Regions from separate parts of the Arthrobacter sp. lap29 genome, predicted to be linked through region 2. Evidence: riboswitches for the same ligand, from Rfam matches in the RefSeq annotation. Region 2 holds a riboswitch; each other region holds the start of a gene.

Region 1 (7,627 bases), on a different contig from region 2:
TGGTTGGTTCAATGAGCACCAGCACCTCCGCTTCGGTCAGCACAGCACGAGCCAAGGCCAGTCTCTGGCGCTGGCCGCCGGAAAAGCTGCGCCCCTTTTCCGTGACTTCCGCGTCTAGGCCCTGCTCCAGACCATCAAAGACGTCCTGTGCACTGGCCACCTCAATGGCCGCCATAATCTCCGTGTCGCTGTGCCGGCCGTCCGGGTCCAGCTCCTCGCGGAGAGTGCCGGTGAACAACTGCGGTTCGGCGTCGGAGACCACAATGCGGGAGCGCACCTCACGCAGCGGCATCAGGTGCAGGGCCTCGCTGCCCCACTGCACCACAGCCTCACGCAGCACTGCGTCCTCAAAACGGCCCAACCGCCGGGCCAGCTCAGCGGCTGCGGCGGGGTCCTCCGAAACAATCGCGCTCATCCCACCCGGGGCAACCACCACTCCTGAAACCGAGTCGAGCAAAGCGCTCGGTGCGGCCGGGGCTGGGACTGTTGTCTCGGCGTCGTGCACGGCTGAAGGGGTGGCCAGCACATCGATGATGCGGCGGGCACCGACCTGGGCACGGATGAGGCGGGAGACGGCGTCAGCGGCGGTGCGGATGGGCGAGACCAGGAAGACCGCGTAACCGTAGAGGGCCACGAGCTGGCCGGCCTCGATCTGCCCGGTCACGGCCTGTACCGCGCCGATCCAGGTGAAAGCGACACTGAAAATTCCAACGACGAAGACCTGGGCGGCGTCGAGGTCGGCCAGGGACCAGGCCACCTTGTTGCCGGCGAGCTGAGTTTCCCGGGAACGCTCGCGGTAACGCTGGACGAAGATGTGCTCGCCACCAATACCTCGCAAAACGCGCAGGCCGGCCACGGTGTCAGCGCCCAATGCCGTCATTTTTCCGGCCGCTTCACGTTGGTCTTTTTGGCGACGTTGGAGGGGGCGGATCACGAACAACATCCCGGCACCGCACAGCGGCACGCCCACCAGGACCACCAGTCCCAGCTGCCAGGAGGACTGGAAGACAAGGTAGGAGACCAGCAGGTATCCCACAACGGAGCCGGCCAGGCGTGCGGCGACGTCGAAAATCTCGCCAATGCGCATGGCGTCGGAGGCACACGTGGAGACCACCTCGCCGGTGGAGAACTTTTGCGGGAGAGCGTCGCCGCTGCGGGTGACCTTGTGGCCAACAATCTGGGCGGACCGGAAGGCCGCCTGCATCCAGTTGCTCATAGCGGCGCGGTGACGCAGCGTGGCGGAGATTGACTGGATGATGGTCAAGCCCACCAGCAGGCCCACCCAGAAGGAGAGACGGCCGAAGTTGCCCGGCAGGATGCCCTGGTCGATGGCTTGGCCCAGAATGTATGGCGTCAGGGCCTGGCACACCGTCCAGATGGAACCGTACAGAATGCCGAGCAGGAGGGTTCCTCGTTGGGCGCCAGCCAGCCACAAAAGATAGCGTGAGGGTGAACGGAGATCGGGTTTTCCGGCGGATTTGTAAGGGAATGAACGCACTGCGGCCTTCTATCGAATTCAGGGGTTGGTGGGCTACGAAGACGCGATCCAGCACGCCGCGGCAGCTTGCTGCGGGCGGTGCGATCTGCGTGTCTGTGTTCTCTACCTCACAGTTATTGACCCTAGTGCACACAGGAGTCATGGACCAAGTGAAATCTTGCAGCTTGTGGAGCCTCCGGTATTTTGTGCCGGGCCGCACTGCCCTCCGATAGCATCACGGGACAGGGTCAATGATCGGAGATGACAATTCACGCACCTCAGGAACGCCATATTCGCGCCGTTTCCGAGTTTCACCGGGAGAAACGCAGCCAGCGACGGCAAATTCTTACGTTGCTGTTCTTAGGCTTGCTCCTGTGTTTAATGATCCTGCAAATCCATCACCCCCTAGACAAGGGGCGCATTGCCTCGTTTGGCGATCTCAACATGGTGTGGGGACGTCTCCTCGAGCGGTTGCTGGCACCTTTCACCAGTCCGGGGACCTTTGAATTTAGCATTGATGCCCTTGGGTGGATCCTTGGCGCCACGGCAACCACGCTGGTTGCTTTGGTCTTTAGCGGCCGTAGCCCCTTGGGTATGGCCAATGAATCCCAGGTTATGGCACTGGAGGAGCTACTGGAGCTCCTGACGCTATTAGTTGGCATTGCCGCCGCCGCAACCATGTGGATGGCGTTGCACAACGTCTTCTTCCTGCCCTCCGACCCTGATTCCGGGCCTAAGTTCTTCCTGGGCATGCTCTCGTTGATGCTGGTTATTTTCTCCGTGGTCCGCCAGCGTGACACGGCAGTACAACGAGATATTGATGAGTTCCACCTGACTACTTCCATGCGGCTGCACATTCAGCGGTGGGAACGGATGTGGGGCATTTCCACACACAACCGGATCCGGGTGGATGGGCGCAAGATCACCAGGCTGGTGGCCTGGTGGGCCTTTGCCGGGCTACTCATCACCTTGGTTTCGTTGATCTTGCACAGTGAGCTCACGCCCGTGCGGGTCCTGCTCTCGGCACTGGCACTGACCCTGCTGGCAGTTGTGAGCGCTGCACTATCCGCTCTGGCAGTGTCCTTGTACCGCAGCAATCCGCGCCCAGGCGTGGGGCTGGCGTACGCCTCAGTACTGCTGGTGGTGGCGTTGGCAGTGGTCAGCCCGCTTGTTGTGGCCGCATGGCAGAACAACAAGGTGTTACTGGCCTTGCTCAGCTACTTCATTTGGCTGGGACCAGCCCTGTTCCTCATTTTCCGCAAGCCCCAGTCCGCCCACATGTCCCTCTCGAATTCAAGCTCTCCGCCCGGCCCAAAAAACGCGTACCCCACGGCCTGATCGCCATTTTCGCCGGCGCCCGTGAGGCAGCGTACTGGGTGGAGCTGACCTTGGAGGCCAGGCGGCAGCTGCACTACCAGACTAAGCTAGCCCGCTTTGAGCTGGCACAGGCCACCGCCCTCGCCGCGGAGGCAGAGCCTGCCAGAGGCGCTCCGATTACAGGGCCGGAAGCCCTTGGCGCTGAACGGGAAGCCCCGAGCGCTGGGGAATCCTGCCCCAGTCCGCTAATGTTCTTTAGCGAAACAGTCCGCTGTAGGCATTCAACGCCAGCCGTCCGCCCGAATGCGCGTAGAGGACGTTGCTGCTGGAAGGAATGTCCTTGCTGCGGACAAGGTCAATCAACCCAGCCATGGATTTTCCTTCATACACAGGGTCGATGATCATGCTTTCAAGGGATCCGGTGAGTTTTATGGCCTCGAGCGTGGAGTCCACAGGGATGCCGGAGTGGTTGCCGGCCCAGCCTTGCAAGACAGTGGTCTCGTCGTCACAGATCTTCCTGTCCAAGTCCATCAGCTCAGCTGTGTGACGGGCGATCCGGGCCACCTGAGCGCGAGTCTTTTCAATGGTGGCTGAGGCGTCAATGCCGATGACGCGCCGCGGCCTGTCTTGTCCCGCAAATCCAGCGATCATGCCTGCGTGGGTGGAGGCGGTAACGGTGCAGAGCACAATCGTGTCGAAGAAGACACCTAGTTCCTTCTCCTGCTGCTCCACTTCATAGGCCCAGTTAGCAAAGCCCAGCCCGCCCAAGTGATGTTCGGAGGCGCCTGCCGGGATGGGATAGGGCTTGCCCTGGCATCTTCGACGTCCTTGATGGCTTGTTCCCAGCTGCTACGGATGCCAATGTCGAACCCAGCTGCATCGAGGTGGACGTCGGCACCCATGATGCGCGAAAGCTCAATATTGCCTACCCGGTTGGATAGCGGGTCCGGTCAGTCCACCCAGTTTTCCTGCGCGAGACGGGCTTTCACACCCGGCTTGCAGCCACTGCCGCCACCTGACGGGTGTGATTCGACTGATATCCGCTGATGGAGACGAGCGTGTCAGCTCCTTGGGCAATGGTGTCCGGAACAATGTAGTCGAGTTTGCGGGTCTTATTGCCACCAAAAGCCAGACCACTGTTGACATCCTCACGTTTGGCCCAAATCCTCGCGCCGCCGGGATGTTTGCTCAGACGCGCCAACTCGTGGACGGGGCTGCGGCCAAACTCCACCTGGGACGATATATCCTATGTTGCATGCCGACTCCTCCGCCCCAGGGAATTCACAAGCGCTCCCTGCTTCGTAATGACGTGTACGATTCCATCCGCGACGCCATCGTCAATGGCACCTTCGCTCCGGGCGAGCGCCTGCGGGATCCGGAGCTAGAGGCATGGTTGGGCGTGAGTCGAACCCCTATCCGGGAGGCTCTGCTCCGGCTTGAGCGGGCCGGGCTGATTATTGCCCAGCCGGGCCGGGCCACCATCGTCGCCCCGCTTGATGCCGCCTCCACCGTGAATGCGCAGCAGGTAGTCGCGGCCATGCACGAGCTGGCGGCGCGGCTGGCAGTTCCCCTGCTGAGCGAGCAGGACCTTGCCGCCATGACCGCTGCCAACGTGCGCTTTGCCGCCGCCATCAAGAAGAACGACGCCGATGCCGCCTTGGCTGCCGATGACCAGTTCCATGCCGTTCTCGTTGGTGCGTGCGGAAATGACATGGTGCCAACCATGCTGGACCAGGCCATGCCACTGTTGCGGAGAGTGGAGCGTCAACGGTTCAGTTCCCACGATGCGCAGCATTCGGTCAGTGCGCATGCGGACATCATCAAACTTGCCACTGCGGGCGACGCCGACGGCGCAGCACTGGCCACACGTGCGAACTGGCTGGCTCTCGGCATCCAAGCAGTCGCCGAAGAAACTACAGCTTGAGTGTTGTGGGCTACTTGCCTGCGCCGCACCACCGTGTCGAATCGTTAGGCTTCATCCTCGAACACATGCGGTGCGGCGTTCTCGGCGTTGACGCTGCTCAGGATTTAGTGATGTCTAAGCCTTCGTGACGACTGCGCTGACAGGCGTGGTGTTGCTTAACAGGTCTTGGACAGGGCAGCGTGCTTCAACAATGCGGCCGAGCTCTTCGTAGCGTTCCTGCGATTCAGGTCCCGTGATGCTTACGGCTAGGCGGATGTCGCTGAAGCCGGGACGGATTGACTCATCGATCCCGAACAAGCCACGGACGTCCAGATCACCTTCGGCCTTGATGGTGATGTCATCGAGCTGGATACCCAGTTGCTCCGCGTAGAGGCGGTACACCACAACTTGGCAGGCGATGACGGCACCGAGTGCGAATTCCACGGGACTGGCTGCGGCATCGTCCCCAGCAAGTGCGGCAGGTTCGTCGACGAGGAATTGGTGTTTGCCGGCGCTGATGCGCGTGGCCACCGAGCCAACCCCCACGCCGGCGGCTGTGTACGTGAGCTTCGCATTGTCCGGATTGGCTCCGATGCGCTTGGCCCAGGCTGCGCCGGCTTCGCCAAGGCGCGCCGATCGCTGTGCTGCGTCGTCAATAGTTACAGTGGTCTCAGTCATGATGTCTCCATTCAGGGGAACGCAAGTGCCAGGCACCGCGCCATACTTACGCCCGCGGCAGCTGCCGGCGGCGTCGAATCCTCACCTGGGGCACCCCACTATGGTTGCGAGGGTTGCCGTCCAGTCGGCCAGGGCCTCTGACTGGAACTCTTGATTCTGTCCACTAGATTGCCCTGACAGAGGGCCTCAAGCAACCTTGCCGTCACACACGGCAACATTTCGGCGGCTTCCCCGAATCGGTCCGTGAGAAAAAGTCGCTTAACTCAGTTCTAAACGACCTTTTCTCACGGACCGATGGGAGATGCACAATGGAGGCGCGGTTGAAGGCGGGGACGGGTGGGAGCGGGTGCGCCGGGACCCCGGCAGCACAAAAACGTCCGGGCGGCGCAAGGAAGCGACTTAAGATGGATGCATGAGCGCAACACTTGTCGCGAAGGACCTTTCCGGAGGCCACGCACACCGCACCCTTTTCAGTAACCTCTCCTTCACTGTGGCCCCGGGCGACGTCATAGGCGTGGTGGGTGCCAATGGTGCCGGCAAGTCAACACTTTTGGCTCTCCTCGCGGGCGCCACCACCCCGCAGGGCGGCACCGTCAGCACTGCCCCACAAGACGCCTTCGTCGGCTGGCTGCCGCAGGAACATGAGCGGATCGAGGGCGAAAGCATCGCCGCCTACATTGGCCGGCGCACCGGTTGCACCCAGGCCACGGAGGAGATGGAATCATCCGCAGAAGCACTAGGCTCCGGCAACTGCGCCGACGATGACCGCTACGCCGCAGCCCTGGACCACTGGCTCGCCTGCGGTGCCGCAGACGTGGATGAACGCATCCCGGCCACCCTGGCCGAGCTCGGCTTGGACCTCACTCCCAGCACCCCCATGACAGGGCTCTCCGGCGGGCAGGCCGCCCGCGTGGCGTTGGCCGCGCTCCTGCTGAGCCGCTTCGACATAGTACTTCTGGATGAACCCACCAATGATCTGGACCTGGCGGGACTGGCCCGGCTGGAAGAGTTCGTCAGGGGTCTGCGCGGCGGCGTGGTCCTCGTCTCGCATGACCGCGAGTTCCTGGCCCGCACCATCACCTCCGTAGTGGAGCTGGACCAGGCGCAGAACAAGGTGGCCGTGTATGACGGCGGTTACGACTCCTTCTTGGAAGAACGTGCCATTGCAAAGCGCCACGCCCGCGAAGCCTATGACGAGTTCGCGGACAAGAAGGCGGACCTCGTGGGGCGCGCCCGAGTCCAGCGCGAGTGGAGCTCGCAGGGTGTACGCAACGCCATGAAAAAAGCCCCCGACAATGACAAGATTCGGCGCAAGGCCGCCAGTGAATCCAGTGAGAAGCAGGCGCAGAAGGTGCGCCAGATGGAGTCCCGGATCGCCCGCCTGGACGAGGTTGAGGAGCCACGCAAGGAGTGGGCCCTCCAATTCAGCATTGGCGCAGCACCCCGCTCAAGCACCGTGGTCTCTACGCTTAACGCTGCGGTGGTGCGCCAGGGCAGCTTCACCCTGGGGCCGGTGACTGCACAGGTGAACGCTGGAGAACGCATAGGCATCACCGGCCCCAACGGCGCCGGCAAGTCCACCCTGTTGCGGCTGTTGCTGGGCCGCATTTCCCCGAATGACGGTGTTGCCTCCCTGGGCGCGAATGTTGCCATCGGGGAGATTGACCAGGCGCGCAGCCAATTCCCAGAACAGGCTCCGCTAGGAGAGGGCTTCGAGGCGCTCGTGCCGGAACTGAATCAGGGCGAGGTGCGTACCCTTTTGGCTAAGTTTGGGCTGAAAGCTGACCAGGTGACAAGCCCGGTGGGTGCGCTCTCTCCCGGCGAACGCACCCGCGCATCGTTGGCACTTTTGCAGGCCCGCGGCGTGAACGTATTGGTGCTAGATGAGCCCACCAACCATTTGGACCTGCCAGCCATCGAGCAACTCGAGGAAGCGCTGGAGAGCTACGAAGGCACGCTGCTCCTGGTCACCCACGACCGCCGGCTCCTTGAAAACGTGCGCTTGGACTCCCGGTGGATGGTGGAGAGCGGCCAGCTACAAGAGCTTTAAGGCATCAAGCAACGTTCCATAAGGGTCTGCACAATCAAAGGATTGCGCAGACCCTTTGCCGTTTCGCGGAGCCCACAGAAACAAAGCATTAGAAGTACTTACTAATCAGTACGCTTTGACTTATTATCCCTAAAATGTTGCAATAGGTAACAAGTTTGCTGCACTTTTTGGATCTGCAGCAGGCTGCTTTTCGAATCCTGGT
Region 2 (7,627 bases):
GTTCAAAAAGATCGGGCTCGATTGGCGGCACCCGTTCCGTGATGCGCTGGGTGCGCTGGGCTTGCTGGTCATCATTGGGGTGCCATCGTTAGGGCTGTATGCGGCTGGCCGGGCCATGGGCATCACCACCGAGATCATCCCCAGCGCCCTGAATCAGTACTGGTGGACTATCCCTGTACTGATCCTCTCAGCCATCCGGGCCGGGGTGCTGGAGGAAGTGATTCTCAACGGCTACCTGCTGGGGAGGTTGACAAAGATTGGGCTAAGCTGGTGGGCTGCCATCTTCCTGGCGGCATTGCTGCGGGGAAGCTATCACCTCTATCAAGGCTTCGGCCCGTTCATTGGCAACTTTGCCATGGGCCTGCTCTTTGGCTGGGTTTATAAAAAGTGGGGCCGAGTAGCGCCGTTGGTGATAGCCCACGCGCTGGTGGACATTGCGGCCTTCACGCTGGGCCCGGCACTGGGCTTCGGCGGCTGATGTTTTCTGCCCGGCGTGCTGTGTGCACTGTGCGCCGGGTACGCGTGGGCGCGCCGAGGACCGTGGACCGTGCGCCGGGTACGCGTGGGTACGCCGGGCGAACTGAGAAACGCCAGCAGGGCCCACCCTCACTGGAGGATGGGCCCTGCTGGCTTAGTGCTTGATGGTGAGAGTGCTAGATGGTGACCTGGCCGTTAGCCGTTTCAAAGGTGACGGACATGATGCCGGGGGTGCCGCGCGGGGCGATCCATTCCACAGCGACGTCTTCCAGAGGGGCCTCGACGGGTTCGCCGAGCCATTCTGTGACGCGTTCGGCGCTGCCGGCAATGGTCAAGGAGGACAACCGCACGGTGGCGGCACGGGCCTGGGAAGGGTGCAAGGTGGGGTCGCCCTCCCATTTGAGCATGTAGGGGACTTGGGGGTCGGCAATCAGGCCCTTGATGCCGATCTGTTGCCAGATAAGTTCCTGGCCGTCGGGGAATTTGCGGTTGCCCGGGACCGCGCTGCGTCCCAGTCGATCCTCAAAGGGGGCTAGGTCGTCAACGGCGACGCACCAACCCATCCAGCCACCACCTGCTGCGGAGCGGGCCTTGACAGCCTGTCCAAAGGGGGCCTTATCCGAGGCCGGGTGGTTGAGGCACTCGACAATTTCCAAATAATGGTGATCGGTCAGGGGGATGATCATATTGCGGGTGCCGAAGCGCGGGTGTATTCCGCCCTTCACCGCGGTGACCCCGAGGGCTGTCGCGATTCGCTCCGTGGTGGCAGCCAATCCATCTGATTCACTGGCGTAAGAAACATGATCCATTCGCATGAGTTCATCTTGGCACTTTGTTCCATTCCGCTCGACTTAGCGTTACCTAAGTCACATGGGACGTCTGATGTTGGGGTGCTGCGCGAACTCTGCCGGTGGGGCAGAATTGATAAGGTGACTGAGACTGATGCACCCTTGAATCTGCCCACCGCCGCAACCGTGGCCGAGCGTATAGCCACCGCCATTGCCGCCGAGTTGGGTGTGCGCGCCGCCCAAGTGCGGGCTGCCATTGGCTTGATGGACGACGGCGCGAGCGTGCCCTTTATTGCCCGGTACCGAAAAGAAGTCACCGGGACCCTCGATGACACGCAATTGCGTGATCTGGAGGAGCGGCTGCGTTATCTGCGTGAGCTAGAGGCCCGCCGCATGGTGGTGCTGGAGACCATCCACGGGCTGGGCAAACTTAGCGCGGTGCTGCGCCGATCGGTGGAGACTGCCGCCACAAAATCGGAGCTGGAGGATCTGTACCTGCCGTACAAATCCACCCGCAAGACCAAGGCGGATACGGCTAGGGAAGCGGGTCTGGAGCCTTTGCTCGACGCGCTGCTGGCGGACCCCTCAAAGTTCCCGGCCGTAGAGGCTGACGCCTTCGTGGATGCCGGACGCGGTGTGGACACAGCCGATGACGCGCTTGCCGGCGCCCGAGCCATCCTGATTGAACGTGCTGGTCAGGACGCGGTTTTGGTGGGCGAGCTGCGTGAACGGCTCTGGAAAACTGGCCGGCTGCGGTCCTCCGTCAAGGCGGGCAAGAGCTCCGACGGGGAGAAGTTCAAGGACTATTTTGACTTCGCACAGCCGCCGCACACCCTGCCCAGCCACCGGGTATTGGCCCTGTTGCGCGGTGAAAAAGAGGGTGTGCTCTCACTGGATTTGGCAGAGGGTGATACCCGCGATGCAGACGCTCAAGTGCAGGCCCGCGCCAAGTATGAAAACGCCGTGGCCCACTCACTTGGCATTGCCGAATCCGGCCGCGCTGCCGACTCCTGGCTCGTGACCAGTGCCAAGCTGGCGTGGCGCACACGCATCCTGACCCGCCTCTCGGTGGACCTGCGCGTGCGCTTGTTCCAGAGTGCAGAAGAGGAATCAGTGCGGGTCTTTGCTGCAAACCTGCGCGATGTTCTGCTCGCCGCCCCGGCCGGAAACCGCTCCACCTTGGGCCTTGATCCGGGCCTGCGCACAGGTACCAAGGTGGCGCTCGTGGACGGGACCGGCAAAGTAGCGGCAACGGATACCATTTACCCGCACGCACCGGTAAATCGCTGGAACGAATCCCTGGCAACCCTGGTATCACTGGCGCAAAGGTATGACGTTGAGTTGATTGCTATTGGCAACGGCACGGCGAGCCGTGAAACTGACAGGTTGGCCACTGAACTTGTGGCTGAGCTCAAGCGGATCAATCCCGAGCGAAAGGTCACCAAGCTGGTGGTCTCCGAAGCTGGCGCGTCCGTCTATTCGGCGTCCGCCTTGGCTAGTGCCGAACTGCCTGGCATGGATGTGTCTTTGCGCGGCGCTGTCTCGATTGCTCGCCGGCTACAGGACCCGCTGGCTGAACTGGTCAAGATCGAACCCAAATCCATTGGGGTGGGGCAGTATCAGCATGATCTGACGCCGGCCAAGCTGGACCGCTCCCTCGACGCCGTCGTAGAAGACTGTGTCAACGCCGTGGGGGTGGACCTGAATACTGCTTCACCTGCGTTGTTGGCGAGGGTGGCCGGGGTGGGTCCCTTGTTGAGCGAGAATATTGTGGCTCACAGGAACCAGCACGGGCCCTTCAGCAAGCGGCGCGAACTGCTCAAGGTGGCGCGGTTGGGGCCCAAGGCTTTTGAGCAGTGTGCCGGGTTCCTGCGGATCTCCGGGGGAGCGGAGCCGCTGGATGCCTCCAGTGTGCACCCTGAAGCGTACGGTGTGGCACGTAAAATCCTCGCTGCAGTGGGTGCAGGGGCCCACGATATTGCCGGAGGCGTTGGGGCCGTGGGTGGCGTGAACCCGGCCGACTTCGTGGACGGTGACTTTGGTCTGCCCACGGTTGCTGACATCATCTCCGAGTTGCAAAAGCCTGGCCGTGATCCCCGGCCCCGTTTTGAGACTGCCACCTTTGCTGAGGGCATTGAGAAGATCACCGATCTGCGCCCCGGCATGATTCTAGAAGGCACCGTGTCGAACGTGGCCGCCTTCGGAGCCTTCGTCGATATTGGTGTCCACCAGGACGGGCTGGTCCACGTCTCAGCCATGAGCAACAGCTTCGTTTCGGACCCGCACACCGTGGTTAAATCCGGTCAAGTGGTGCGGGTGAAGGTTCTAGAAGTTGAGCCCGAGCGCAAACGCATCTCCTTGACGCTGCGCCTTGATGATCAAGCCGGGGAGAGGAACGCCAAGCCCGACGCCGGCTCCCGCACGCCCGGAGGTCCCTCACCTGCGCGCAGTGCGCCCCAAAGTGGCAACCCGGCGGCCAAGAGTGGCAGCCCGGCTCCGAAGAGTGGAGCTAGCGGCCAGCGCCGGCAGGGGAATCCGGGATCGCAGGGCCGCCAAGGCGGGCAGCCCCGGGATAGAGGGACGGGCACCTCCACCAATACGGCTAATACCACCAACACAGCCAGTACAGCCAACACAGCCAGTACAGCCATGGCAGAAGCCCTGCGCCGGGCAGGCCTAGGAAAGTAGCCACTCGCTTACCGGCCCGCCCGGACAAGCCAGTGGAAAATGATCCCGATTTGCGCCCAAAACTCTGCCGGGCGCCATGTAGGGAGAAAAATCTCTCCAATATCAGTGACTAATTCGCCCTAAAGCTCTCTCTTGCGCAAATTCCACGCAGATATTCGCACAAAGTCATAAACTCGTCATATTCTTGCGAAATCTTGGGCATTCTTTCACACTGGAGGCAGGTCATGAGTGTCAGCGAATAGCCCCGGCTTGCTGACCGGCAACCCTCCTTCCGCGGCGGGGTGCCCCGGGTGAAGACCTGGCACCGAACCATCCGGTTTGAGGTGCAAGCGCGGGCCATATCCGTTCAGGCCCTTCCCGCATGGCGCGGTGGAGGGCCTTTGCCGTAGGCCTCTAGTGTGAAGGAAACAACCATGAGCAACGGTTGGTCATTTGAAACCCGTCAGATCCACGTAGGTCAGGAGCCCGACGCCACCACCGGCGCCCGTGCCCTCCCCATTTATCAGACCACGTCTTTCGTCTTCCCGTCCGCAGAGAGCGCTGCCGCCCGCTTCGCGTTGACCGAGTTGGAGCCCATCTACACGCGCCTGGGCAATCCCACCACGTCCGTTGTTGAAGACCGCATCGCGAGCCTTGAAGGCGGCGTTGGTGCGCTGATGCTGGCCTCGGGGCAGGCCGCCACCACGTTCGCCATCTTGAACATTGCCGAGTCCGGGGACCATATTGTCTCCAGCCCCAGCGTGTACGGTGGCACGTTCAACCTGCTGGCCCACACGCTGAAGAAGCTCGGCATTGAGGTCACCTTCGTTGCCGATCCCGATAACCTGGATCAGTGGCGTGCCGCCGTGCAGCCCAATACCAAGGCCTTCTTCGGCGAGACGGTCTCCAACCCGCGCCAGGACGTCCTTGACCTGGAAAACATCAGCGCGATTGCCCACGAGGCCGGTGTGCCGCTGATTGTGGACAATACTCTGGCCACCCCGTACCTGATCCGCCCGCTGGAATGGGGTGCGGACATTGTCATCCACTCCGCCACCAAATACCTCGGCGGGCACGGTACGGCCATTGGCGGGGTAATAGTTGACGGCGGCAAGTTTGATTTCGCTGCAAACCCGGAGAAGTTCCCCGGCTTCAACACCCCGGATGAAAGCTACAACGGTCTGGTCTATGCCCGTGACTTGGGTGTGGGCTGCGCACTAGGTGCCAATCTCGCTTACATTCTCAAGGCTCGTGTGCAGTTGCTGCGTGACCTGGGAGCAGCAATTTCCCCGTTCAACGCCTTCCTGATCGCTCAGGGCATCGAGACGCTGAGCCTGCGCGTGGAACGGCACGTCAGCAACGCCGTCACGGTGGCACAGTGGCTGGAAGGAAATGAAAACGTGGAGGCTGTGGCCTACGCGGGCATTCCCTCCAGCCCTTGGTTTGAGCGCGGTCGCAAGTACGGCCCCAACGGCACTGGTGCCATCATCGGTTTTGACATCTTGGGAGGGCTCGAGGCTGGCAAGCGTTTTGTTGACGGCCTGGAGCTGCACTCGCTGGTGGCTAACTTAGGTGATGTGCGTTCCCTCGTCATCCACCCCGCTTCCACCACCCACGCCCAGCTCACGCCGGAGCAGCAACTGGCCGCAGGTGTACGGCCGGGTCTGGTGCGCTTGTCGGTGGGTTTGGAAAACGTTGCAGACATCATCGCTGACCTTGAAGCCGGGTTCCGCGCCGCAAAATCGGCGTGATCCGCGTGGGACGGGCTGTGGGTAAGGGCTTGTTGTCCTCGGGGTTCGCTGCTGCCGCGGCGCAACCTGTTGGTGAGGACTTCTGTGCAGCTGTGGGACAAGGCGGAGGTGTGTTGCGCTCGATCGAGATCGGCGCCCTTCCCCTAGAGGCCGGGGGCGTGCTGCCCTCGGTGACCATGGCTTTTGAATGCTGGGGGACATTGAACGCCGCCGGTGACAATGCCGTGCTGATCCAACATGCATTGACCGGAAGCACGCACGTCAGCAGGGGCGAGTCCGAGGAAGATGGTTGGTGGGAAGGCCTCGTTGGCCCCTGCGCCGTTATTGACACCAATAAGTACTTTGTGGTGTGCGCCAACATGCTGGGCGGCTGTTACGGAACCACCGGCCCCTCCAGTATTGCGGAGGACGGCAAACCCTACGGTTCCCGGTTCCCCTTCATCACCATCCGTGATTCTGTCGAGGCCGAGGCCCGGTTGTCGTCGCGCCTGGGCGTCACCTCGTGGCATGCGGTCATTGGCGGTTCCATGGGCGGTGCCCGTGCACTGGAGTGGGCGCTCATGTACCCCGAAAAGGTGCGCCGTTGCGCCGTCGTCGCTTCCTGTGCCTCCAGCACTGCCGAGCAAATTGCCTTCGCCCAGGCCCAGGTGCTGGCCATCCGGCAGGATCCGCATTTTGTTGGCGGCGACTATTACGACGGCGCTGCCCCCACCACAGGTCTGGGACTGGCCCGGCGGATCGCGCACATCACCTACAGGTCTGAGCCTGAAATGGGTCAACGGTTTGGCCGTAAATCCCAGGACGACGGCGGCACCATCAGCCACGTGCGGCTCGCCCCGGAGGTGGGGGGACAGTTCCAGATCGAGAGCTATCTGGACCACCAGGCGCACAAGTTGGTGGGCCGTTTTGACGCGAATAGTTACATTGTCATTACCGAAGCGCTCATGAGTCACGATGCGAGCCGTGGCCGGGGGAGCCTGGAACAGGCCTTGAAAGTGGCCTCAGGGGTGGAATTCATGGTGGCTGCGGTCAACAGCGACAGGTTGTATTTCCCCACCCAATCGGAGGAGCTCGCGGCAGCGCTGCCTGGAAATGTTGTGGTTGCCAGCATTGATTCACCCATTGGCCATGACGGTTTCTTGACCGAAGTGGACGCGGTGGGTGACCTGCTAGCGGCATCCCTGTTCAGGGCCCAGTAGCTCAAAGCCGAAGCGGCACAAAAAAAAGTTGTTGGTCCCCCGTTCAGGGAGACCAGCAACTTTTTTGTTCTTGAAGTGCTAGAAGTTCTTGAAGATGGCCTCGCGGTGCACCGCGTATTGTTCGGCGGTGACCTGGCCATTGCGGCGGGCTGCATCCAAGGCATCGAGTTGGCGTTTCAGCTCTGCCTCGGCCTTCATGCGCTCGTTGGCGAAACCTGTGGTTTGGTGCCCGTGCGCAGTGTCATAGTTGCGCATCGGAACACCATTGAGCAAGGTGCCCACGTAAGGGGCGTTCATTTGCGGGTGGGCAACGCCCGTTCTGCCGGCGGAATTCGGGGTGTGCTGATTATTAGGGTACTGATTGTTGTTTTGTTTGTTGTTCCGCTTGCGGGCGGCAGCCTTGATGAAGGTACTTAAGAGAGCAATGCCCACTATTATCAGCACAAAGAACGGTTGGATATTGAAGGAGGACGATGAAGAAGCGGCGCTACTGACCGCTGCAACGGACGCGAATAGGACCGGCACGTGACACCTCTTCCGAGTACGGCAGCTGAGATAGTTGCCGTACTCATCCTATCCGTGAAAGCTGGTAGATACGCCGTTTGACTCCCGGGATGAACAGAACGTGTTTTCAGTGCGAACTCGCAGAGAAAAAGGATCCCTGTGCGCATTCTTTTCCTCTACTGTGGCGGCTATGGCACACCTGCAAAGCACCATCACCGGAGGCAGCGCTACCGCGCTCCTC
Region 3 (7,627 bases), on a different contig from region 2:
CATGGTGGCTGGCAATGCCTGGGATGAATCCCTACAGGCACCCTTGCGGCCCGGCTCCATGGGCGTGCCGTTGCCGGGCTGGAGCGTGGACGTGCTGGCCGAGAATGCTGATGTGCCAGCCGCTGATGGGGAGCAGGGCCGCATAGCAGTCAATGTTCCACAAAGTCCCTTCATGTGGTTTTCCGGCTATGTGGATGCCCCGGCAAAGACTATGGAACGGTTCAGCGCTGACGGCCAGTGGTACCTCACCGGTGATGCCGGCCGCCGAGATAGCGATGGTTTCATTTACTTCTCTGCACGCGATGATGATGTCATCATCATGGCCGGGTACCGTATTGGCCCCTTCGACGTGGAATCCGTCATGGTGCGGCACCAAGGCGTTGGTGAAGTAGCGGTCATTGGTGCCCCGGATGATATTCGCGGTGAGGTTTTGGAAGCTTTCGTGGTGCTGCGCCCCGGATACCAGGCCTCCGATGAGCTCTGTATGGAATTGCAGCAGTTGGTAAAAACCGGATTTGCCGCCCATGCTTGCCCGCGGCGCATTCACTTTGTTTCAGAACTGCCCAAAACACCCAGCGGCAAGGTGCAGCGTTTTGTATTGCGCCGGGACCGGGCAGCGATGACCGAGAAAAACTAGCAGGCGGAGAAATCTAGTGGGACGACGCAGGGTGGATGGGCCTCAGGCCGCACGCTTGGACATAGTTGCGTTGAGCCCTGCGCTCCGGGGCGCAAGCCAGGTCCTCGGCTTCGTGCTGGAGGTGGCCATGCTGGCCGCATTCCTCTACTGGGGGTTCGCCCAGGCTGCACCCTGGAACCTAATCCTTGGCATAGCGCTCCCAGCGGTTGTGGTTGTTCTGTGGGGCGCCTTCTTGGCTCCTCGCAGCGAACGCTTTGTGGGGGCCCAACGCGCACTGTGGGCGGCCCTGCTCCTGTTCGTAGCCGCGGCTGTGGCCCTGTTCAGCGCAGGCTCAGCTGTTCTGGGCATCCTCATGCTGGTGGGAGCGGTGAGCCATTTTTCCCTGGCCCGCTGGCTCAGTGACCCGAAGTAATAGCTGGGAAGCTGCCGGTCAGAGCCCGGAGATTCAGAGCCCGGACATGTGGGGGACCATCAGGGTTCCTCCCGTGGGCTCCTGAACGCAGCAGCCAGCGTGCTGTCCTACCGATGCCAGCCACAGCGAAACCGCAGCGTCAGGGCCCAAGGTGAGAGGGCCGGCGTCGTGCGTGGCAGTTCTCAGGCCCACCTGCCAGCCGGCGCCAAAGGGCAACTGGCCAACTACCAACAGCTCCGTGTCAAGCCCCAGCCCCTGCTGCTCAAAGTAGCGCAAAAGCTCAGGGTCATGATCGCTGATGCGGCTAATCCGGCCTACATGCCCAGGATCGAGCTCGTCCAGACGGTGTGAGGGGACCATGGCGATCTGGCCCTGCGCATCGGGGATGGGATCGCCATGAGGGTCACGGAACGGGTGGCCCAACTTGGCGCTCATGCGTTCAATGAAATGATCAGAGACGGCATGTTCTAGCTGCTCCGCCTCGTCATGGACCTCGTCCCAGGTGTAACCGAGCTCGTTCACCAGATACGTTTCCAAAAGCCTGTGCCGCCGGACCATGGACAAGGCAAGGCTCAGACCCTTGGGTGTCAGGTGAATGGGGCTGTAGGGCTGGTGATCCACAAGGCCCTGATCCTTGAGCTTGCGCACCATTTCTGAGACGGATGAATTGGCAACGCCCAGGCGGGTGGCCAGCACCGATGAGGTGATGGGTTTGTCCTGCCACTCGGTGTAGGCATAAATGACCTTCACATAATCTTCGAAGCTGGAGGAAGTGGCAGTTGGTTTCACACCCTTCAGCCTACCCGTTAGCCCTGCCCCGTGAAGGTTAGCCACAGCAGCAGCGCGTTGAGAGCCACGATCAACACCACGCTCACCAATGCGGCCAAGCGCAGGAGCAGGCCGTCACGGTGTTCGCCCATCAGTTTTTTGCTGGCCGTCAGGCGTAGGAGGGGAATCAGCGCAAAGGGGATGCCGAAACTGAGCACAATCTGGCTAACAATCAGCGCCCACGTGGGGTCCACACCGACGGAGAGCAAGATGATAGCCGGGATCAGGCTCACCATTCGCCGGGTTTGCAGGGGGATACGCACCTTGAGCAAGCCGTTCATGATGGTGGAGCCTGCGTAGGCGCCCACCGAGGTTGACGCGAGTCCTGACGCTAGCAAGCCCACGGCAAAGACCACGCCTATCACCGGCCCCAGACTGGCGACAATGGCGGCATGGGCTCCTTCAATACTGTCAGTTCCAGAGATTCCACCCAAGGTGGAGGCCGCTAGCAGTAGCATGCCAATGTTGACGGCGCCGGCAAGAATAAGGGCCAAGACTACATCGATCCGGGTCGCCTTGATGATCTGGCGCAGGCGCTCTGGGGTGCTGCGGGCATCCGTATGGCGGTCCTTGGCCAGCTGTGAATGCAGATAAATGGCGTGCGGCATCACCGTTGCACCCAGCATGCCAGCCGCCAGCATGATGCTATTGGCGCCGTCGAACCGGGGTACCAGCCCGCCGATCACACCTGCCGGATCTGGTGGACTGAGCACCAGGCCTGCCAGAAAACCGATGGTGATAATGACGAGCAGAACAATAATGACGCTCTCAAAATGGCGTTGGCCGCGTCTATTCTGAACTGTCAGCAGAGCCATGGAAGCCAGGCCCACAATGAGCCCGCCTATGGGCAACGGAACTTGAAACAGCAAGTGTAGGGCGATGGCGCCGCCCACCACTTCCGCCAGATCGGTGGCCATGGCCACGAGCTCGGCCTGCACCCAAAAGAGCCGGCGGTTGCGGGTGCTGAAGCGTTCACCCAAGTGCTCCGGCAGGGATTTGCCCGTCACTACCCCCAACTTTGCGGATTGGTATTGGACCAGCATGGCCATGACATTGGCTGCGACCAAAACCCACACGAGCAGGTAGCCGTACTTGGCGCCGGAGGTGAGGTTAGCGGCCACGTTGCCGGGATCAACGTAGGCAATGGCAGCGACAAAGGCCGGGCCCAGCAGCAGCATCATGCCACCGCGAGGCCTGCGCCGTGCTGTCCTCTTGGCCGTGTCGAGCAAAGTCTCGCCTTTCGATGATCCTAAGTCAATTATTTAGGTCTACCGAAATTCTAAAACGTGGCAGGGGTGATTGTCGAGCCGGGAACGACTTATAGAAACTTTACGGGTGCCCGGGCTGCAGCTAGCGTTTTTGCGCCCGCCATGTTTGGGAGCTGTACGGTAGCTCAATGCTTTCACCGGGCGCGTGTTCCAGATGCTCATACAAGTACCACTGCAGATTGGTGATGACCTTGTCCCTGACCTGGTCTGTTGCCCTGAGGTAATAGCTGCGTGACTTTGCCAGATCGATGATCTCCTCAGCCGTGCGCTGCTGGGACCAATGGGTGGTGTGAGGTTGGGCTGGGAAGAATTCCGGACCAATCTGAGGGCTGAAATCTGCCTTGTGCACATCCCCTGCGTGCATGATCCGGGCTAAGCGGTGAACCCAGGGGAGTCCGACGTCCAGCTGGTTCCAAATCAGGCCCAAGGTTCCCCCCGGACGCAGTACGCGGGCAATCTCAGTACTTGCCGCGAGAGGATCCACCCAGTGCCAGGCCTGTGCCACCACGGCCAAGTCCATGGATTCATCTGGTAGGAGCAACTTTTCGGCGGTACCCACAACGGTGGTGGCCTGGGGCAGCTCCGCGCCAAGGTGCGCCAGCATGTCAGCCGAGGGGTCCACCGCCGTCATCGAGAAGTTGTGACGGGCCAACAGCTGCGTGTATTTGCCCGTGCCTGCACCAATGTCCACCACATTTTGGACGCTCCCGGCAGTTTCCAGCAGCCACGTCAAGGAATCCTCAGGGTAACCCGGGCGCACCAAATGATAATGCCCGCCGCCTTCCAAAAACGCGGCGGCCATGTGTTTGCGCCGCGCCGCATCAAAGACCGGTCCACCGGTGCCTGCCATGGTGCTCCTGAAAGTTGTGCCGGTCAATGCCGTTCAACTTTACCCCCAGGTGCTCCCCGCCCCGCACTTCCGGACGCTACTGCGTCTGCAAAATATGCCCGAATCTAACCGAGCGCTGGTATGGGGGTGGGTTAGTCGATGCTGCAGGGGGCTGCCCCTGCTGTCCCTGGCGTGTTCGGGGCCCAGCTGGGGTACTCCCGGTTGTCATTGGCGGGGACCCAGCGGCCGGAATCCACCACGTAGTCCCAGCCCAAGCCCTCCTGCAACAACGTTTGGATTCCAGCCACCAAGCGCTGAGCGTCCTCCAGCTGTGAGCCCACACCAAAACTTGCGCGCAGGGAACCCGCGGGCAGGCCCAAGCGGTTAAGCAGCGGGTGTGCGCAAAACTTTCCGTCACGCACGCCCACGCCATGCTCGGCAGAGAGGTATGCGGCCACCAGCCCGGCGTCGTACCCGGTGACCGAGAAGTTGACCACCCCAATGCTGCCGCAGTCCGGGTACGTGTCCGCGTCGCTAAAGAGCGAGTGGACAGTGACGCCCTCTAGCTCGTTGAGGCCGGCCACCAAGTGGGCGCGCAATTGCTGCTCGTGCTGGTGCCAGTCATCGGCATTCAGCGCAGCCAGCACAGACGTGGCCTTGGCCAAGGTGGCGGCACCCAAAACGTTGGGAGTGCCGCCCTCGTGGCGGGCCGGTCCGGTGGTCCAGCTGATGGATTCAAGCCGGACGTCCTTCACGGCTCCGCCACCGGCAAGGTGGGGGTGACCGGCGTCGAGCCAGTCAGGGCGGCCCACTAAAACCCCGGCGCCGAAAGGTGCGTAAAGCTTGTGGCCCGAGAACGCCAAGTAGTCAATGCCGGTGGCAGTCAGATCGATCCGGCGGTGCGGCACCAGTTGGGCGGCATCGAGAACAATCCGGGCGCCATAGCGGTGCGCCAGGGCGGTCAATTCGGCCATGGGCAGCACCTCCCCTGTCACGTTGGAGGCTCCGGTAACGGCCACGAGCAGCACGTTTCCTGCCCGCAGCGCCGTCTCAACACGGTCTAAGGTAGCGGCGATAGAGTCAGCGCCAACAACTGAACGGTGCGGCAGGGCCTGCCAAGGCAGCAGATTCGCATGGTGTTCAATGTCCAGGTAGAGCACCTCGCCGTGAACGTTGGAACGGCCCTCGGTGAAGCCCCTCTGTTGCAAAATCGATTCCACACAACCCGCCAACAAGTTCAGCGAATCTGTGGTGTTACGGGTGAAAATGACCGTGTCATCAGGCCGGGCGCCCACAAAACCGGCAACAATCTTGCGAGCATTTTCATAGACGGAGGTGCTGACCTGCGAGGCGAATCCAGCGCCACGGTGCACGCTCGCGTAGAACGGCAGCACCTCATTTAGGTGCGCTGCCACGTCCTTGATGGCCGGGGCAGACGCTGCATAGTCCAGGTTGGCGTAACGCACATGCCCGCCGTGAATCAGGGGGGCCGCCAGATCCTGGCCCACCACAGGCAGGAGCGGTGAATCGATGAGTTGTGTTGCATCCAAAACGGCAGAGCTCATGAGAAATTCCTTTGACACCAAAGGACCTTTTGGGGGTGCCAAGAAGTCCGCGCTTGCCAGAACCGAACAGGTTTGGCCAGGTCGTCACCCGGGGCACCCCACCGCGAAAGGAGGGTTGCCGGCCAGCAAACCGGGGTTTAGCGCTGGCACTCGTGACCTATGCCCAAAAGAGTAGCCCAAGATTTCTGCCGGTGCATCTATTACGTTTCATTTCGTACACCCTGGGTGAGTGCCGCGGATGGTGAAACAAAGAACGACGGCGGGAGGCCGCCGTCGTTCTTAACTCACTTGTACTTTATTATTTTGTGCGTCCAACGGGTCAGCCCAACAAGTCATCCCAATTGGGGTTCAGGCGTTGTAAAACTTCCGTGTGGAGGATGGAATTGGTGGCCAGGGCGTTGCCGCCGAAGGGGCCGTCGGCTCCCTCGAGCGAGGTGAAACGGCCGCCGGCTTCCTGCACAATGGGGACCAGTGCAGCCATGTCATAGAGGTTCAATTCCGGCTCACAGGCAATGTCAACACTGCCCTCAGCCACCATGCAATACGACCAGAAATCGCCATAGGCCCGGGTGCGCCAGACATCGTCGGTCAGGGAGATGAACTCATCACGGTTGCCACGTTCGGCCCAGCCCGTGAGCGAAGAGTATGAGAGTGAAGCATCTTTGAGCTCGGCCACATTAGAGACTCGGATGCGGGTGGCGGCGGCGAGTGACTTGCCCATGTATGCGCCCGTTCCTTGGGCCGCCCACCAACGCTTGCCCAGCGCAGGGGCACTAACAAGGCCGACTACGGGGACGCCGTCGTCAATTAGAGAGATCAGGGTGGCCCAGACCGGCACACCACGGACAAAGTTCTTGGTCCCGTCAATGGGATCGATAACCCAGCGCCGCGAACCGTGGCCACTGCTGCCGAACTCCTCACCCAGGACTGCGTCGCGGGGGCGGACCCGGGAGAGCTGGCTGCGGATGGACTCTTCTGCGGCCTTGTCGGCGTCGGTGACAGGGCTCAGATCCGGCTTGGTCTCGACGGCCAAATCCAAGGCCTTGAAACGGGACATGGTCAGGGAGTCAACACTGTCAGCAAGGACATGGGCCAGGCGGAGATCGTCGTTGTACGTCTGGGGTGCGAAGGTCATGGGTTCACGCTATCGCGGTTTAGGCCCAACACCCGTCAGGACGCCGCTGGGCCTGCGCACCATTTGTCCGCCAACGGTGCGCCACTCTTGAAGTGGAGCACCACTGACGGGTCAACCGTGCGCGGCACCAGGGCCGCGCTAGTCCGTGCTGCCAAGTTCCTTTTCTGCGGCACGGCCTTCGGTACGGTCGCTGGTGCCCAGCAGGCGCCGCAGCGAGGCAAGCCGTGCCGGCCCCGATGCGCCCGCGTGCCCGGCGGCAACGTAGGTATCCACACAGCAATTGACGGCGGCGCTGTCATGTTTGCAGCCGCGCTCACAATCCTCCGTGCCCGGTTGCAGATCCGGGAAGGCGGCAATAATGCGGTCGGGGTCCACATGGGCCAGACCAAAGGAGCGGATGCCGGGGGTGTCAATGATCCAAGAACCGGGCACTGCATCTTGCAATTTCAGCGCCAACGCCGAGGAAGAGGTGTGACGGCCGCGGCCTGTGACGGCATTGACGCCGCCTGTGGCCCGCTGCGAACCTGTCAAGGCGTTAACCATGGTGGACTTGCCAACGCCTGAGTGCCCCACCAGGACGCTGACCTTCCCATCGAGATATCCGTGCAATTGTTCCACGGCGCCACCGGACAGGAGCGCGGAGTGGCCGTCGTCGCTGCGTGCGTCGATGCCAAAGACGCCGTCCGCGGCAGTGCGGCTGATGATGACCGTCATGTCCAGGTGCTCGTAGTTGGCCAGCAACTCTGAAGGGTCCTTGATGTCTGTTTTGGTGATCAGCAGCAACGGCGCAATTCCGGAGTCATAAGCGGCCACCAGGGCCCGGTCGATGAAGCCAGTGCGCGGTTCCGGATTTGCCGCGGCCACCACAATGACCAGCTGGTCTGCGTTGGCCACCACCACCCGCTCCACAGGATCGGTGTCATCGGCACTGCGGCGCAGCAGCGTGCGGCGTT
Region 4 (7,627 bases), on a different contig from region 2:
ATGTGGAAAAGGTCCCGCTTGCGGGGTGGAGCAATTGGAACCCCGGCTGTGCCAGCCCGCAGGCGGGGCTGTTGCTGGTTCCTGCGATGCGGCCTGCGGACGTGCCGCAATTGGTGGGATGGGCAGGGCCGGGCAACTACTCACTCGGGGGACACGAGATCTCCGCCGTGCTCCGGTCGTGGGAGGAACGGTTTGGGGCAGTGCTGTATCAACTGGGGCCAACCACCCTGGCGTTGCGGGTTGCTCGGCCGCCAACCACTCTTGCTGACGCGACGGTGCTGATGGAGGAGCACTACCTTCTGTGTGTAGACAACTTTGGCTCCCAAAGTTGGGAGCCACCCACCAGCCGCGACGACTACGCAAAGAGACTGATCAACGCCCCCGTATGGGATTTCTGGTGGGACTGACGGCCGGGTGATAGGAAGCGGGAAGCCGGAAGCTGGCAAGCGTGTTGCCGTGTTTGGGCTATTCGGTCGTCGCTGCGGCGTTGGCCGGCGCCACAGCGTGGAGTTGGGGGTGGTTCCTGCACTAGGAGTGCCAGCTCGGGCAACTGGGGGCCCTCATCCAGAGCGCACTCGAGTGCTTCGTTGTAGACCGGACGGGCGGGATGACGCAGCGGAGGTCGTAGTTAAGATTGGAGGCCGGTGCACCGGCCTCCAATCTTAACTACGGCCTCCGGGCGCTTCCGGTGTGCCGACTGATCCGTGTGCCGACTGTGCCGAGTGTGGGCGGCTATGCTTCCGGCGGGACCATGGGCAGACCTTCGGCCTCCCAGCCGCTCATGCCGCCCACCAGGGTGTCGGCGTTGAATCCAAGCGCGGTCAGTGCTTCGGCGACGCGGCCGCTGCGTCCGCCACCGTGACAAACGGCAATGATGCGGCGGGACTTGTCCAGCTCTGCGGCGCGTGCCACGATCTCACCGGAGGGAATGTGCACGGCGTCCTCGATCATGCCCGTGGAGAGTTCGGCAACTTCGCGGACGTCGATGATCTGCACGTCGGGATCGGCGGTCAGAATATCCGCGGTAGTGACTTCCTGCATGGGTGCTCCTAAAGGTGAGGCGGGCGCGGCGCCAAGTTCCGGCGTCGTGCATGGGACTTGCACCTCCATACTAGAGGCGAAGTCGGGCCAGCTCCTGGGAACAGGGAGGCGCGGAGGCAGCTGTTAAGTTCGGCTGCCTGTGCACCTAGCTCCATTGTTAACTACTGCATCCCAGCCCGTTTCTGGTGCCGGGTCCGCCTCCCGTTACGCTGAGAGATGTGAACGCACCTCTTGCACCTCAGGCCCGGACTGTTGAAATCGAAGACCTAGAGCGGTTCGACGCGCTCGTTGCCGGCGGCGCCAAGAACATGCACGGCTGGCATTTTCAGTCCGTGGACCTGCGCCAGCGCTCGGGCGTGCTGGTGGAGCTGCACGCATCAGGCGCCATTTTCATGGGCTGCACTTTCAAAAACGGTGTGGAGGACTTGCTGCGGGGGCGCGGTGCCCTGATCTTTCCCGCCTTGCCGCATCTGCCCTTCAACCCCTATCGCGGACATCTGTACTCGGGCGTTGAACTTTTCGAGGGCATTGCTACCGGCGAATATGAGAGCGTTCCTGACGCCGCTATTTACCATTGGAGCCTTCAAACGCGGCCGGCCCTGAACTCAACGCTTGCCACGGCCATGCACGACCACGCCATCACCGACGCGCTGGATGATTTTCTGGACCAGCTTCCACATCCAGTAGTGGGTGTCATGGGTGGGCACGCGGCGGCGCGGGGGAGTGAACAGTACGCCCAGGCGGCCAAACTGGGGTGGGCCTTGACTCAGTCCGGGTTCCTGGTTGCGACCGGTGGTGGTCCCGGGGCCATGGAAGGCGCCAATTTGGGGGCCTACCTCTCCACGTACGACGCCGAGACCCTAGAGCGTGCCCTGCTCACTCTGGGCGAGGTCCCCGGCTTCCGTCCCTCGGTCACAAAGTGGGCGAGGGCTGCGTTCAAAGTGGTGGAGGCGTATCCGGAGGGGGCGCCAAGTCTGGGCATCCCCACCTGGTTCTACGGGCATGAACCGCCCAACATCTTTGCCAGCAAAATTGCCAAGTACTTCACGAACGCCCTGCGCGAAGCCATCCTGCTAGAGCGTTCCCGTGGCGGCACTGTGTTCCTGCCGGGCGCGGCAGGAACCGTCCAGGAAGTTTTCCAAGATGCCTGCGAGAACTATTATGCGGCTGAGGGGGCGGTGGCTCCGATGGTTCTGGTAGGCCGAAAATACTGGGAAGTTGAGGTTCCTGTCATGCCGTTGCTGACGACGCTGGCACAAGGGCGGCCCATGGAAGACTTCCTGTTCCTGGTGGATTCGGTGGAGGAAGCCTGTGCAGTGCTGGCGGGTTAGCTAGCCGACGACCGCGCCGAACAACAAACCGAGCAGGTAGGTGGCGGCGGCAGCGCCCATGCCGATGCCCAGCTGTCGTAATCCGCGCCACAGCGGTGAGGCTCCGGAAAGCAGTCCAACAACGCCGCCGGTGCCCAGCAAAGCCACACCAACCAGAACACACGCCAACACGAGCGCGCCTACACCAGTCATGCCAAAGACGAACGGCAGGATCGGAATGATGGCACCCGAGGCGAAGAAACAGAAGCTCGAGGATGCGGCGCCCCAGGCTGTGCCTAGAGTTTCGTGGTCATCGGTGGTCTCAAAGTTCTCTGGTCTCAGTGACAGGCTCGGATCGCAGTCGCAGCTGAAGTGTCCCATGCGTTCGGCAGCACGATGTTCGGCGGCCTCGCGGGACATTCCCCGTGCCAGATAGACCAGTACTAGTTCATTGTTTTCAAGATCCAAAGACGGCGCCGCCAACAGGGTGACCTGGGTGGGCTGCGAAGCGTCCAACAGTTCCCGCTGCGACCGTACGGAAACATATTCCCCCGCGCCCATCGATAAAGCTCCGGCGAGAAGTCCGGCAATGCCGCTAAACAGCACCACCTGACTGCCAACCCCCGTCGCCGCCATTCCCATAACGAGGGAAAGGTTGCTGACCAGCCCGTCATTAGCGCCGAAGACGGCCGCTCTGAAGGAGCCGGCGAGACTGTTGCGCCCACTTGCAGATAGGCCGCGAATGACTTCTTCGTGAATTGATTCGTCGGCCGCCATGGCCTCCGTGGCGTCGGCGTCCGTGGCGTAAGGGGACCTGGACTCCGAGCGCTGTGCCAAGGCGAGCACAAACACCGAACCAAACCGGCGCGCCAGCAAGCCTAAAAGCTGGTTGCGCAGCGAGGGACGGATAGCTGGCTCGGCGTGCTCGCCCAGTAAATCCAGCCAGTGCTGTTCATGGCGACGCTCCGCTTCAGCCAAGGCCATGAGAATGGCGTATTCGTCGCCCTCTCGGCGTTTGGCAAGGTCCCGGTAGACAGCAGCTTCGGCACGTTCATCAGCCAAATATTGCCGCCAGCGCTTAATCTGCGCTGGGGTGGGAATCCGTTCGGGCATGGTGAAGCTCCTCTAGGTCAGCCAACACTGTAGCCTGTATTCCCGCGAAATTCCGGCCGGTATCCCTAGCAAGAAGGTTTCGGGGCACCGGAATTAGCGCATAAAAATGACAAATAACAGTGCCTAGAAAGTACTTGACGTAACGGAAAGTACTTGCGTATGGTTGATACACCATTTCAAGCCAACAGCACCAGGAAAACCTCGGGAGAGACCATGACGAACAACGGCTCGCAGGCCAAGTCCACCTCTAATAGCGCCCGCTACATGGGGTTAGGCTTCGCGATGGGCATGCTGTGCATGATTGCGTTGTTCGTTGCCGGACTCATCAAGGCCAATGCCGGAATGGTGGTCATGGCGGCAAGCATGGCTGCCGTGCTCGGGGCAACATGGGGTTCCACCGTGGTGGCAATGAAGAAGAAGGCTGCCAAGGAGAATGCGGCAGCCTAATTCAGCTGCTCGGTAAAATCTGCTTGGTGGAAGCTGCTTGATATTCGGCGTCCAGGTGGGAGCCCACCTTGGCGCCGATTGCTACCCGCGGCAACTTCTACTGCGAACTCGACGCATGGTGAAAGTGGATGTTCGCTATGGGCAACGTGGGACGCCAACCGGGAGCAGAACCAACGAAGAATGGGCAAGCGGTGGAACCAGCCCCCGGCCGAGGGGACTATTCATCCGGCCGTGCTTCTGAGAAAAAGCCATGCTCCCGAACTGGATCAGTAGGCGGAAAGTCGGAAACCCACATGACGCCCGGCACGCGCGCCCGTCTGGGCAACCGTGATAACTAGGGTGCCGATCTCCGGGATCCAGCGTGCAGGCCGAACAGCCTGCGTCAGCGCCGAAACCAGCTGGGAGGGCTCCGCCGAGTAGTAGGCGCGGTGGCCTGACGGGGTCAGGAACGTGACGGCCCCCAGGTTCACATCAACTGCAGGAAGCACTGAAATTCCCTGTGGGCGGGTGACTGCCGGGGCATTTTTGGTGCGCGTTATGGTTGAAAAAGTCATGAGTGGACTCCTCGAATGCTCTTGCCAACGGAGCTTTTCCGCTGGCCGCTTCCTCATCCGAACCACCCGTGAAGCATGGGGTTGGCGTGCGACCAGTCGGAGCTTGGCGTCGCATCTCTTGAAGCTGGCTCAAGACTACTGCTTAAGCAGAACTGCGGCGGGTGGTTGCGTAATGTTACGCAACCACCCGCCGCTGCAGGCCTAAACGGCCTGGCTTGCTGCCCAGCGATCGCTGCAGGCAGCCACAATGACAATGGCGTCCTCGAGTCCGCCCCACCCCAAAACCTGTGTCTGTGTGTCCGTCTGAAAGTCCTTGTAATGGTTGAAATGGTGTTCGATTTGCTGCTTCAGACGCGAAGGAACATCATCGATGGAACGAATGGCGCCGCCGGAGTCACGGTCGTCCACCGGGACGGTGAGAATTTTGTAGTCCATGTCCTCCCCGTCGCGGAAGTTCAGCAGGCCCAAGATCCGTAAGTGAACAACTACCCCTGTTACGAGCGGCTCCCGGGTGATGCACAGAATATCGAGTTCATCGCCGTCCTCATCCAAGGTCTGTGGAATGAAACCATAGTTGACAGGCTTGGCGAAGATGCCCGGATCTACCCGGTCAAGATGGAACAGGCCAGTGGTGCGGTCCCATTCGATCTTGTGGCTGGAACCATGCGGGATGTCGATGACGCCGGTGAGAAGTCCTTGCTGATAGTCGCCGCAGCTTAGAAGCTTGTTGTAGTCAGGCATGGAAAGTTCCTCTCACCCGGATGGCCAGGAGCTTGTCCTTGCCGCAGGGCCTGCCGTCCTGGTGATGGAGGCTGCCCGCTACTTGTTGACCGTTGCTGGTAGCCGCTTCTGCGCAACCCTGTGGCGTAGAACTTCAATCAATCACAACCACCACGTTTCTGACAAGATGCGCAAAGCTGAGAAATGCCGCTCCCCACCGGAAAGCGAATGAAGCATCGTAAGCGACTCAATGGCAGCCAATGACCACATCCAATTATCTGGATCGTTTGCACCATCTCAACTGACACTGGAAAGGCGAGGGGATGGGGGGAGTAGCCTCAAAAGCGAAGGCATGAGGACCGTGCAAGCGAAATATTCTCGAAAAGGAGCCGATGATGGGTGACCTGCGGATAACAGCCGTGAAGGCCATGCAAATTCTTGATTCCAGAGGTTTTCCCAACGGTGCAGGTCCAACTGCGTGACGGCGGTGTGCGCTGGTCCGGGCGCGGAGTGAGCCAAGCCGTTGCTGCTGTCACGGGTGAAATGGCCGGGTTGCTTGGCTCCCAGGCGTGGGGCTCGCTGGCACAGCTGTATGCCGCTTTGTGCGAGCTGGACGGAACGGCAAACAGGGGCAGACTGGGAGCGAGCAGCGGCTGCCCATTCCCCACTTCAACGTGATCAACGGCGGCGAGCACGCGGCAAACGAACTGGCATTCCAAGAATTCATGATCGCCCCGTTGGTGCAAGCAGCTTTCCGGAAGCGTTGGAATGGGGCTCCGATGTCTACCACGCATTAGCGCGAGTGTTCCGTGGCAGGGGTTTGGCCACGGGCCTCGGCGATGAGGGCGGTTATGCGCCGGAGATTGCACGCCTGGAGGAGGCGCTGGACCTGATTCTGGCAGCTATCGAGGCCTCGGGACGTACTGCCGGGGAAACCGGCATCATGATCGCTCTGGACCCAGCAGCTAATTCTTTCTTCGCTGACGGGGCCTACCGTGTCAACGACCAGGTACTTACACCTGAACAGATGACCGACTATTACGGAAAGCTCCTGGATAATTACCCGATCCGCAGACTGGAAGACCCCCTGTCAGAGGACGATCGCCAATCATGGCCCGCGTTGGTCCAGAGCCTTGGGGCCCGCGTGCCGATTGTGGGTGATGATCTCTTCGTCACCCAAGCAGCCCGTGTCCGCGACGGCATTGCGGTAGGGTCCGCCACGGCGGTACTGATCAAGCCCAACCAGGTGGGCACAGTCACCGAAACCCTCGAAACAATGACGGTTGCAAAAGCCGGTGGATTCACCGCAATGGTCTCCCACCGCTCTGGGGAAACCCTCGACAGCTTCGTCGCCGACCTTACCGTGGGTTCCGGCTGCGGCCAGCTCAAGTCAGGGCCCCAGCTCGAGGTGAAAGACTCGCCAAATACAATAGATTGTTGGAAATTGCAGAAGCCAACCCGTCGTTGGCTTTTGGCCTGGCGCCCGTGCCAAGCCGTAGCTGAGTGGCTCAGACAGCGCCAGCGTGCGTGTCGTAGTAGCCGCCCGCCGTCACGAGATCTGGCTTTCGGCCTGCTGCTCCCGTGAGGGGCGCAGCAGACCGGAAGCGGCGATCGAGGCGGCCATCCAAGCAGCCGCATAAGTGAAGGCTACAGCCGGGGAAAAAAGGGCCCACAGAATGCCGGCAGTCATTGTTGCGCCCAGATCGCCAAATGATTGCACCAGGCCCAACAGGCCGTAACCATTGCCGCGGAGCCTCTCTGGTAGCGCTAGTGCAACAGCAGTGGACTCCGCTGTTTCGGCAAAGCCGATGCCCACCCCGGCCAGCAGGAACCCGGTCAGAATCAGTGCCGATGACGAGGTGCTGAAAGCGAACAGTAGGTAGGCGCCCACATACACTGCACTGCCAGCAGCGAACACGGGACCCGCACCGATCTTGTCCACTAGCGGACCAGCTACGAGTGAAGCAGCAGTGGCTGCCGCATTATGGGCGGCGTAAAAGAAAATGGCCAGTGCTGCGGCCGCAGTCGCAGTTCGTCCGCCGCTGCTGAGCACTTCCGTGGCACGCAGAATCAGAAGCGTTGTGGCCAGGTTCCCAAGCTCGAAAAAAGCAACCGGCACTAGTGCACGGGCCGCACCACTGCGGCGAAGTTCTCCAAGGTTGAAGCTTAGCCGGGTCCTGTTGGCTGGTGCCGACAGCATGGTCCGGGCCTGGCGTGCGGCGATGGATATGGCAACGGCAGCTAACACGCCAGGGATGATAGAGAAAAAAATTGCTTGGCGGATGCCGATCACACCCACGAGGAGCCCCGCCACGAGCGGACCGGCAATGGCGCCGGCATTGTCCCCAGCCCGTTCAATGCCAGCTGCCCGCCCATAGGCGGCGCGCGGCGCCAAGGAAACCAACATAGTGTCTCTGGCGGGGGACCGAACGCCACGCGCGG

What was found. Region 2 has a riboswitch for S-adenosylmethionine ahead of RY113_RS12220 (bifunctional o-acetylhomoserine/o-acetylserine sulfhydrylase). Riboswitches for the same ligand answer to the same signal wherever they lie in the genome.
Region 1: it holds a riboswitch for S-adenosylmethionine, as region 2 does, so the genes downstream of both, RY113_RS06885 (OsmC family protein) here and RY113_RS12220 (bifunctional o-acetylhomoserine/o-acetylserine sulfhydrylase) in region 2, are expected to answer to the same signal.
Region 3: it holds a riboswitch for S-adenosylmethionine, as region 2 does, so the genes downstream of both, RY113_RS01515 (aminotransferase class V-fold PLP-dependent enzyme) here and RY113_RS12220 (bifunctional o-acetylhomoserine/o-acetylserine sulfhydrylase) in region 2, are expected to answer to the same signal.
Region 4: it holds a riboswitch for S-adenosylmethionine, as region 2 does, so the genes downstream of both, RY113_RS09135 (hypothetical protein) here and RY113_RS12220 (bifunctional o-acetylhomoserine/o-acetylserine sulfhydrylase) in region 2, are expected to answer to the same signal.

The regions. Positions count from the first base shown of each region.
Region 1 covers NZ_JAUCEK010000003.1:291,669-299,295, reverse strand. The annotation lists gene RY113_RS06905 (ABC transporter ATP-binding protein) at 1-1,498, opposite strand, end outside; gene RY113_RS06900 (hypothetical protein) at 1,859-2,815, shown strand; partial or broken gene RY113_RS06895 (1-aminocyclopropane-1-carboxylate deaminase) at 3,050-4,037, opposite strand; gene RY113_RS06890 (GntR family transcriptional regulator) at 4,050-4,718, shown strand; gene RY113_RS06885 (OsmC family protein) at 4,833-5,375, opposite strand; SAM riboswitch class IV at 5,413-5,531, opposite strand; gene RY113_RS06880 (ABC-F family ATP-binding cassette domain-containing protein) at 5,788-7,425, shown strand.
Region 2 covers NZ_JAUCEK010000006.1:184,236-191,862, reverse strand. The annotation lists gene RY113_RS12235 (CPBP family intramembrane glutamic endopeptidase) at 1-478, shown strand, start outside; gene RY113_RS12230 (VOC family protein) at 654-1,292, opposite strand; gene RY113_RS12225 (Tex family protein) at 1,407-3,953, shown strand; SAM riboswitch class IV at 4,174-4,291, shown strand; gene RY113_RS12220 (bifunctional o-acetylhomoserine/o-acetylserine sulfhydrylase) at 4,367-5,683, shown strand; gene RY113_RS12215 (homoserine O-acetyltransferase) at 5,776-6,882, shown strand; gene RY113_RS12210 (hypothetical protein) at 6,961-7,407, opposite strand; gene RY113_RS12205 (DHA2 family efflux MFS transporter permease subunit) at 7,577-7,627, shown strand, end outside.
Region 3 covers NZ_JAUCEK010000001.1:335,832-343,458, forward strand. The annotation lists gene RY113_RS01490 (AMP-binding protein) at 1-637, shown strand, start outside; gene RY113_RS01495 (YrdB family protein) at 654-1,049, shown strand; gene RY113_RS01500 (metal-dependent transcriptional regulator) at 1,083-1,838, opposite strand; gene RY113_RS01505 (Nramp family divalent metal transporter) at 1,856-3,106, opposite strand; gene RY113_RS01510 (class I SAM-dependent methyltransferase) at 3,228-3,995, opposite strand; gene RY113_RS01515 (aminotransferase class V-fold PLP-dependent enzyme) at 4,127-5,539, opposite strand; SAM riboswitch class IV at 5,584-5,697, opposite strand; gene hisN (histidinol-phosphatase) at 5,859-6,674, opposite strand; gene rsgA (ribosome small subunit-dependent GTPase A) at 6,813-7,627, opposite strand, start outside.
Region 4 covers NZ_JAUCEK010000004.1:332,478-340,104, reverse strand. The annotation lists gene RY113_RS09160 (DUF4253 domain-containing protein) at 1-407, shown strand, start outside; gene RY113_RS09155 (rhodanese-like domain-containing protein) at 733-1,041, opposite strand; gene RY113_RS09150 (LOG family protein) at 1,260-2,372, shown strand; gene RY113_RS09145 (VIT1/CCC1 transporter family protein) at 2,373-3,464, opposite strand; gene RY113_RS09140 (hypothetical protein) at 3,624-3,911, shown strand; gene RY113_RS09135 (hypothetical protein) at 4,178-4,465, opposite strand; SAM riboswitch class IV at 4,478-4,589, opposite strand; gene RY113_RS09130 (inorganic diphosphatase) at 4,667-5,206, opposite strand; gene RY113_RS09125 (hypothetical protein) at 5,648-5,863, shown strand; partial or broken gene RY113_RS09115 (enolase C-terminal domain-like protein) at 5,788-6,770, shown strand; gene RY113_RS09110 (MFS transporter) at 6,735-7,627, opposite strand, start outside.